Regions from separate parts of the Marinobacter qingdaonensis genome, predicted to be linked through region 2. Evidence: predicted binding sites of a transcription regulator. Region 2 holds the regulator's gene; the other holds the start of a gene.
The links. The regulator sigma-54, encoded in region 2, starts transcription at its own class of promoters, with help from an activator protein. The targets are predictions, from matches to a motif close to ANTGGCATNNANNTTGCTNT.
Positions count from the first base shown of each region.

Region 1: a site for sigma-54 is predicted at 3,322-3,341, ahead of flgA (flagellar basal body P-ring formation chaperone FlgA). Genes of this name have one in related genera too.

Region 1 is NZ_JAYDCJ010000003.1:2,818,765-2,823,375, reverse strand. It holds gene U5822_RS16185 (peptidylprolyl isomerase) at 1-460, opposite strand, end outside; gene U5822_RS16180 (cyclic di-GMP-binding domain-containing protein, MshE-related) at 678-1,415, shown strand; gene U5822_RS16175 (flagella synthesis protein FlgN) at 1,481-1,951, opposite strand; gene flgM (flagellar biosynthesis anti-sigma factor FlgM) at 1,959-2,285, opposite strand; gene flgA (flagellar basal body P-ring formation chaperone FlgA) at 2,479-3,180, opposite strand; gene U5822_RS16160 (chemotaxis protein CheV) at 3,371-4,300, shown strand; gene U5822_RS16155 (CheR family methyltransferase) at 4,338-4,611, shown strand, end outside.
Region 2 is NZ_JAYDCJ010000003.1:1,886,249-1,890,859, forward strand. It holds gene ptsN (PTS IIA-like nitrogen regulatory protein PtsN) at 14-484, opposite strand; gene hpf (ribosome hibernation promoting factor) at 572-880, opposite strand; gene U5822_RS11895 (RNA polymerase factor sigma-54) at 987-2,519, opposite strand; gene lptB (LPS export ABC transporter ATP-binding protein) at 2,678-3,403, opposite strand; gene lptA (lipopolysaccharide transport periplasmic protein LptA) at 3,381-3,938, opposite strand; gene lptC (LPS export ABC transporter periplasmic protein LptC) at 3,922-4,572, opposite strand; gene U5822_RS11915 (KdsC family phosphatase) at 4,569-4,611, opposite strand, start outside.

The sequences.
Region 1 (4,611 bases), 930 kb from region 2:
CGCCAGCGTCCAAGAAGCCATTGTCCACCAGGTTAATGAAGAACTGGGAGGTGGCACTGTCCGGCGCGCTGGTGCGGGCCATGGCGACGGTGCCTCGGAGGTTTCGCAGGGTTTGACTGGCTTCGTTGCGAATCGGCTGCTCGGTGGGTTTGCGGGTGAGTTCCTCGGTAAAGCCGCCGCCCTGGATCATGAACCCCGGAATGACCCGGTGAAAGATCGTGCCGTCGTAAAAACCGTTGTTCACATAGCCCAGAAAATTGTCCACGGTGTCGGGCGCCACATCGGGCCGCAGCTGCAGGACGAAGGAGCCTTCACTGGTCACGAACCGCACTTTGGGCAGGGCCTGGTTGCTGTCCCCGGCCGCGTCCTGGCCGTGGGCCGAAGTCATGGGCAGCCACGCAGCAACGACCAGAAGCAGGGCAGGGATCACACTACGGGACTGTTTTACGGAATTTAGCATTTTATTACGACTCTCCTGGTTAGCTGCAGAGTGGTTTCCTGCAATAATTCTTGGGCGGTCCTGATTGATACCGGATTTTACCAGATTGTTGTAGCGTTTCGGTCAGGGGCCAGCGGTTAAGTCCATGGCGAGCTACTAGGCTCTGGAGCCGCCTTCCCATTCAGTATGTCACGCCGGGCCGAGTTGTACGGTTTTCACCAGGTAAAAGGAGAGACGAGTGAGAATCCGCCAGGGTTTTGAAGAGAAATCGCGACTCGGCCGATTGCTGGTCAATCGGGGCTATCTGTCCGAAACACAGCTTGAAGACGGCCTGCGTTTGCAGCGGGAAACCGGCCAGCGTCTCGGTGAAGTCTTTATCCAGTCAGGCTGGATTTCCGAGAAGGAACTCAACCGGGTCCTGAAACACCAGTCACGCTACCGCAACGCGGCTGCGCTGGTCACCGTGGTTGCCTTGCCGTTCCAGCCACTGGTGAGTTTTGCGGCCAGCAACAGCGCCAGCGGGGCGCAGGTTCCGGCCGAGCAGGGTGAGCTTTACGCCAGTGCCGGGCTCGTTCCGATGGACGAGGACGAAATGGCCTCTGTTGCCGGTCAGGGGGATCCGGCCCTGCTGGATCGCCTCACACGCGTTGCCGCCATGGTCGACGGCGCCTCCGGGGATGGTGACAGCGAGGTGGATGTAGTGGAGGGGATCAAACTCACCGCCAATGTGTTTGTCCCGGTCCTGAATTTCCTGGACTCGGATTTTTCCATTGCCGGCGTGCACTACCGGGAGGGTGAAGAGCGCTATTCCCTGCGTGACGACGGTGCCCTGACCCTGGCGTTTCCGGAGCGGATCGAGGAGATCCAGATGAACAACATCCGGGTGAGCGGAAGCCGGGGGCCGTCCATGGGCAATGTCAGCATCCAGGACATCCGGTTCGCGCCCGGCTCCCAGATGACGATCTACACCCGTTGATCATCAGCGCATAAAAAAACGCCCGGGAAACCGGGCGTTTTTTGTTACGCAGACGGATCGCACGATCAGGCGCTGGCGAGCATGGTCCGGCTGGATACCGAGGTGTGCTGGCCCTTCTGACCGTAGAGCTTTTGCTGGCCAGTGGCGCCACGGAAGATGTCGGTCAGGCGCCCCAGACGCTTCTGGAGGTGGCCGACCACGCGGCCATTGTGCTCATTGAGGCCCTGGCAGTGGCGCATGGCGGCGTCGGCCTGCTTCCAGAGGTCAAACAGATCACTCATGCCGGCACTCTGGATGAAGCGCGAGGGCTCGCCGTGGTCCGGCTTGTAACCCATGGCCACCAGGCAATGGATTTTCTGCTTGGCGCGTTCCCGCACATCGCTGAGAATACGGTTCTTTTCCGAGGTCAAATCCTGCAACGCCCGAACATCGGAGGCGGACAGGCAGGCTTTCTCCTGCTCCAACACATCCGTCAGTTCCCGCAATTGCTGGAGGTCCTGAGTCAGAAGGTTCTTCAGATCGTCGTTAACGGCCATAATTCACTCACCCGAATATGCTTTCATCCATCTCAAGCATTTTCTGGGCCAGCTTCTCGGCGTCGATCTTGTAGGTGCCGTTCTCCAGGGCGGAGCGAATCTCGGCGATGCGATCGTCGTCCATCTCCGGGTAGTCGCCCAGCTTCTGTTCCAGCTGTTTCAGGTTCTTGGCCTGGTTGCTCAGGCTGACACTGTCGCCGCGTGCGGACTGGGCTGAAGATTTCGCCTGTTCAGCGGATGCCGGCTGGCTGTTCTGGGTGCCGGAACCCTTGTCGGCCGTGGTTCTCTGGGTGTTGACCTGGCCTGGGCCAATTCCATTTAAGTCAACTGACATATCGTTACCTGCTTGCCTGTGGCGTCATTCCTGGGCATGACTAACTCGAGTGTGTATCTGTGTAACGGCCGACGTGGCCAAAGCTTTAGCGATTTTTTTCGGGGATTTATTACCTTTTCTCCATGTGGGCGGTGCCCTGGAGCCGAGGGCGGCAAGACCTTGCCGCTGGGCATCGGCTTGCCGGCGAAGCGGCCTACATGGGGATCTCGACCCGCCCGGGGCCAACCACATTGGCGCGGACGGTGCGTGCCGATCTCAAATTTTCCACCAGTACCTGCTCGCCCACGGAGGCGCTGGCCAGTGCCTTGCCCCGGGAAGTCACCGCGAACGCGCCGCGCCGGGCCACGATGATAACATGATCGCCCCGTTCCACGGCGTCCGGCGCCGCCAGCAGGTCCGGAGTGATGACCGAACCCGAGTTCACCGGGCGTCGCACTTCCATACCCTGTACCTTGCCGGCGTCCCGCATCACTCCCCTTCGGCTGGCGTTAACCTGCACGGATTGGGTCGTCAGCATGTCTAAGGTGACGCGCTCGCCCCGGGCCAACGGGCGGGCGGCCACCAACGCCGGCCCCTCAATGGCAACCGAGGCGGTAACGAACATGCGCCAGGGCCGTTCGCCCTCGCAGGCGACCTGCAGTGATGGCTGGGCGCTGCGCCAGGGGTCGCCAGTAAATTCCACGGCCAGTGGCGCCTGGCAGGACGCCAGGGCCAGTCGGCTGTCGATGGTGCCGGTCTCAAAGGTCACCGTGTAGCCGCGCTCCGACTGTTCATCGGCAAAGGCCTCCAGAAAACGATGGGCGGCCTGCTCGATGTCCTCGGCGCTGGTTTTGGCGAGCGCCGCGTTGCCGAGCCCCAACATCAGGAGCGCAAAGGCAAAAATGGTGGTGCGCATACGTGTCACTTTGTCCTATGCTGTCAATGACCCGCGAAAACACCCGAAAAACGCTAAGGATTCGGGGCAGGTGGCCGTTACACGCTGTGTGGCTAACGGACCCGACGGTTTTTCGTCAGCTCGTGATTTGTACGATAGATAAAAGCAAGATGCATGCCGGTGCGTGGCCGGCAGGCCGGGGGAGACTTTGATGGCAGGGGTATTGGATAGCGTTAACCAACGGACTCAGTTGGTCGGAAAAAACCGGCTTGAGCTGCTGATGTTCCGCCTGCGCGGGCGGCAGATGTACGGCATCAACGTGTTCAAGGTGAAGGAAGTGCTTCAATGCCCGAAGCTGTCCTCCATCCCCAACAGCCGCTCCGTGGTGCGGGGTGTGGCGCATATCCGGGGTGAGACCATTCCGATCATTGATCTGAGCATGTCCATTGGCCTGCCTGGCATTCCCCAGGAGGACCTGGCCACCAGCTTCGTGATCATCACCGAGTACAACCGGAAGACCCAGGGGTTCCTGGTGGCCGGGGTCGATCGCATCATGAACATGAACTGGGAGGACATCCTGCCGCCGCCGAAGGGAGCCGGTAAGGATGTCTATCTCACGGCCGTCACTAAAATCGACGACAAGCTGGTGGAGATCATCGACGTGGAGAAGGTGCTGTCCGAGGTTTCTCCGCTCAAGGAAGACGTCACCGAAGCGGTCCTGAGCAAGAGCGCGGATCGGGTTCCCGGGCATTTGCCGATCCTGGTGGTGGATGATTCCTCGGTGGCCCGGCGCCAGATCGAACGCTGCCTGACCGCAATCGGCATGGAGGTGGTCACCAAGAACGACGGCAAGCAGGCGTACGAGTACCTGAAAGACATTACCCGGGATGGCTCCAAGGCTCGGGATCATCTCGCGCTGATCATCTCCGATGTCGAGATGCCGGAAATGGACGGCTACACTCTGGTTACCCGTTGCAAGGAAGACCCGGCACTGAGCGAGATGTTCATCATGCTGCACACCTCCCTGAGCGGGGTGTTCAACCGCGCGATGGTGCAGAAAGTGGGCGCCGACGACTTCATGGCCAAGTTCAGTCCGGACGAATTGGCCGAGCGGGTAATGGAAATTATCGACCAGGGGTGATACCACTGCCCATTGATCCACTCAACACTGAGATGCAATGAAAGCGGAAATAACCCCACAGGAATACGACGCCTTCAAAACATTCCTGCAGGATGCGTGTGGTATTTTGCTGGGTGAAAACAAACAGTATCTGGTCAAAAGCCGCCTTCGTCGGATTCTCGAAGACAACGAACTCAATACCCTCGGCGACCTGCTCGAACGCCTGAAGCGTCCGGGCAGGGGCAGCCTGCGGGAGGTGGTCATTGACGCCATGACCACTAACGAGACTCTTTGGTTCCGGGACAATCACCCGTTTCGCATTCTTCAGGACA
Region 2 (4,611 bases):
AGTCTGAATCGGGTTACTCGCTTGCCGCGGTCATGCGCTGATACAGGGTGTTGGCGTCGTCGCATTGCCGGAGGCGATCGCAGAAGGTGCGGTCGTTGAACTTTTCCGCCAGCTGGCTGAGCAGTTCCAGGTGCTCGCTGGTGGCTTCCTTGGGCACCACCAGGGCAAAGACCAGGTCCACCGGCTGATTGTCGATGGCGTCAAACTCGATGCTCTCTTCCAGCGTCATCAACACGCCAACGACGTGCTCCAGACCTTCCAGGCGACAGTGCGGAATGGCAATGCCCTGGCCGATACCAGTGCTTCCCAGGCGCTCCCTCGCGATCAGGTTGTTGAAAATCTGGGATTCGCTGAGCGCACCGTCGTGCTCATGGATACGCTCGGCGATGGACTCCAGAACCCGTTTCTTGCTGGAAGCCGGGACCCGGCAGAGGCTCAGCTCCGGTGCCAGGATGTTGTCTATGGTCAGGGATGTGTCGCTCATGAATCGACTGCAGTTCCGTTAAAAAAAAGGCTGCGGCAGGTCGACCTTGCCGCAGCGCGATGAGATGACATGCACGAACTCGGTCGGCTAGCGGCCGCCGTTGCCGTGCATCCGGTCTACATTCTTTTCCTTGTGCTTGAGGATCTGGCGGTCCAGCTTGTCAATCAGCCCGTCAATGGCCGCGTACATGTCCTCGTTTTCTGCCTTTGCGTGAATCTCACCACCAACCACGTGCAGCGTTGCTTCCGCCATCTGACGCACCTTCTGCACCTGGAGGGTTACCTGGCAGTTGCTGATGTGGTCGAAGTGACGCTCCAGTTTCTCAAATTTATCCGAGACGTAATCCTTCAGTGCGGGAGTCAGTTCTACGTGGTGGCCTGAAATGTTGAGTTGCATAGGCGTCTCCTGTTGTCATCGTGCCGGTCCCAGTGGGCCGGTCTGAGGGCCGGCGCACCACGCGCCGGCAAAGTTCAGATCCAGGACCCCAAAGTGCAGGGCGGTCCTAGACCAGTCTTTTTCTTTCGTTGGACGGTGGAATATGCATCGCTTCCCGGTACTTGGCGACGGTCCGTCGCGCCACCTTGATTCCCTGGTCCCCTAGCATGGCGGCAATTTTACTGTCGCTCAATGGCTTTTTCGGGGTTTCCGCTGCAATCAGTTTCTTGATCATTGCACGGATGGCGGTCGAAGAACATTCCCCACCTTCGTCGGTACTGACATGGCTGGAGAAAAAGTACTTGAGCTCGAAGATGCCCCGCGGCGTGTGCATGTATTTCTGGGTGGTGACCCGGGAAATCGTCGATTCGTGCATCTCAACCGCCTGGGCAATGTCCGACAAAATCAGGGGCTTCATGGCTTCCTCGCCATGATCCAGAAATCCCTGCTGATGCTCAACGATGCGGGTGGCAACTTTCAGGAGCGTCTCGTTCCGGCTCTGCAGGCTCTTGATGAACCATTTCGCTTCCTGCAGTTGGTCCCGCATGTAGGTGTTGTCTGCACTGCTGTCCGCACGCCTTATAAGAGAAGCATAGCTGGCATTGACGCGAATGCGCGGGGCAATTTCCGGATTGAGCTCCACCCGCCACCGGCCGTTGTGCTTGCGCACCATGACATCGGGGATCACATAGTCCGGTTCGGCCCGGTCAATGACGTCGCCCGGGCGCGGATTCAGTCCGGTGATCAGGGTCAGGACCTCCCGCAGCTGATCCTCCTTGAGGCGACTGCGGCGCAGCAACTGGGCGTAATCCCGGTTGCCCAGCAGGTTGATGTAGTGGGTGATCACGAGGCGGGCCTGGGCCAGCCAGGGGGTCTCCGGCGGCAGTTGATTGAGCTGGATCAGCAGGCATTCCTGCAGGTCCCGGGCGAAGACACCGGGTGGGTCGAAGTGCTGCAGCCGATGCAGCACCGCTTCCACCTCGTCCAGCTCCAGCGGATCCTCTTCGCTGTCGTCCACCAGCCCGGCGTGGATGTCTTCCAGGGCGCTGGTCAGGTAGCCACGATCGTCCACGGCGTCCATCAGGGCGTGGGCGATGGCCTGGTCCCGCTCGCTCAGGGGCGTCAGGTTCAACTGCCACTCCAGGTGGTCCTGCAGGGTCTCGGTGGGTGAGTTGCGGGTTTCGAAGTCGTGGTCGTTCTCGTCGTCGTTGCGCGCGGCCGGTGCCGGCGCGGACTGGTAGATGTCGTCCCAGGCCGTGTCGACCGGAAGGTCGTCGGGGATGTTGTCCGGGATGTCATTCTCCGAACTCCAGTCCGGTCCGTTCTCCGATTCGTCCCAGTCGGAACTGGTGTCGGCGGCGGTCTCGGTGCCGGTGTCCGACGTCGAGCTGTCCTGCTCGCTGTTGCTGTCGTTGGCGGAGGCGTCCGAATCCGACTGGTCGTCGTCTTCCGAGGTTTCCAGCATTGGGTTGGATTCCAGCGCCTGCTGGATTTCCTGCTGGAGGTCGAGTGTGGATAGCTGTAGTAGCCGGATCGCCTGTTGCAGCTGGGGCGTCATGGTCAGGCTTTGACCCAGCTTTAACTGTAATGAGGCTTTCATAACCATGGTTCAGAATCCGTCACTCATCAGCGCTCTGCATCGCGGTAAACTCAAAAAATCGTTGTATGCCCGTTACTTGCCGTTACAGATAAAAAGCCTAGCAAGTTCTTTGCCGAGTTTACTTGCTCGGCAACATCAACACAATCGGACAATCGGTCTCACAGCCGGAATTCGCTGCCCAGGTACACCTCTTTTACCTGCTGGTTGGCCAGGATGGTCTCGGAGTTGCCGGACGCAATGATGTGCCCGCCCGAGACGATGTAGGCCGTTTCGCAAATATCCAGGGTCTCGCGCACGTTGTGGTCGGTGATCAGCACGCCGATACCCTTGTCGCGCAGGTGTCGAATGATGTGCTTGATGTCACTGACCGAGATCGGGTCAACGCCGGCGAAGGGCTCGTCCAGCAGGATGAATGCCGGTTCCATGGCCAGGGCCCGGGCAATTTCCACCCGTCGCCGTTCCCCGCCCGACAGCGCCATGCCGACACTGTCGCGAATGTGGGTAATGTGGAATTCTTCCAGCAGCTCTTCCAGTTTGTGCACCCGGTCCTGCCGGCTCATGCCTTTTCGGGTTTCCAGGATCGCCATGATGTTGTCGCGCACGGTCAGCTTGCGGAACACGGAAGCTTCCTGGGGCAGGTAGCCGATACCCTTGCGGGCCCGGCCATGCATGGGCAGGGGGGTGATGTCCTGGCTATCGATGGTGATCCGGCCCCGGTCAGCGGGGACCAGTCCCACGATCATGTAGAAACAGGTGGTCTTGCCCGCCCCGTTGGGACCCAAAAGTCCGACGATTTCGCCGCTGCGAATTTCGAGCGACACGTCGATCACGACCTTTTTGTGCTTGTAGCTTTTTGCCAGGTTACTGGCTCTCAGAACTGCCATCGGATCCCTGTCTGCTCCTGGTACTGCGTGGCTGAATCACCATTTCGACCCGGCCACTGCCGGAACCGGTGGTGTCGCCGCCCTGGGCGGTGACCACCCGGCGAACGGTATCATAATGAATGACGTCGCCCCGAAACAGGTTGCCATTCTGCTCAATGATGGCTTCGCGTTCAAAGGTAAGTTGTTCGTCGCTGGCGGACCAGGTGATGTCCAGTGCCCGGGCGTCGGTCTCGCCCTGGCCATCCCGGGTCGGCTGCTGATAGCGGGCCGGCTGGCCGGACGCCTCGATGCGGCTGAGGCCATTGATGTCCCGGTACAACACCACCCGCTCGGCGGTCAGCCGGGTCTTACCCTGGACCAGTTCAACGTCGCCGGTGTAGGTGGCGATGCCCTGGGCGTCATCCAGGCGCGCGTTGTCGGCGCTGACCGTGATCGGAAGGTCGGAGTCCAGGTTGAAGGCCGACGCCTGGCCGGAGAGTGCCAGTGTCAGAGTGAGGGTAGCGAGGGCCAACAATCGCTTACTTGCCGGTTTCATAGCGTCCTTCCACCTCGGAGTTGAGTTCGAGAATTCGGTCATCGATCCAGGCCTTCATGCCTTTTGCCCGGGTGACGCCAAGGGCGTCGGTGATGGTCACCGGGGCATCGGTGTAGACAATGCCCTGGTCGTTGTCCAGGGTCAGGCTGGTTGTGGTCAGGGTCGCGGTCCGTTCGCCAACGGTGCGGATGACCCGGACATGATCGGTCAGGTACAGAATGCCTTCGTTCTGCAGCAGGCTGCCGTGTTCCGACTCGACAATCCAGGGGTCGTTGTCAGTTTGGCCGAACAGTTCGGCCCTGGGTGCCTTCATGGTCGCGACATTGCCTTCCTCGAACTGCTCAATGCGCGGGCTGGTGAACTGGATTTTCACCTTGCCGTCGACGTCGTAGGAGGTGTAGCTGCCATTCACCACAAAGCCGTCGGGCTCGGTCTGGCCCCGCAACTGCGCGGCCTCGTCCTGAACAATCGGCGGCTCATCGCTGCGCCATAGCAGGAATAGGGTTGCGGCGATGGTGGTGCCAAGGGCCAGGGTGCGCAGCCATGGTCGCTCCGCCAGCGTCAGCAGGGCGAGCAGCCCGGACTTGGCGTCGCCGTTGCGGGACTCCGTGTCCCTGCGTGGAGACGGGCTCACGGTGTGGGCTCCAGGTACGGCGCCAGGGTCGATTCCAGC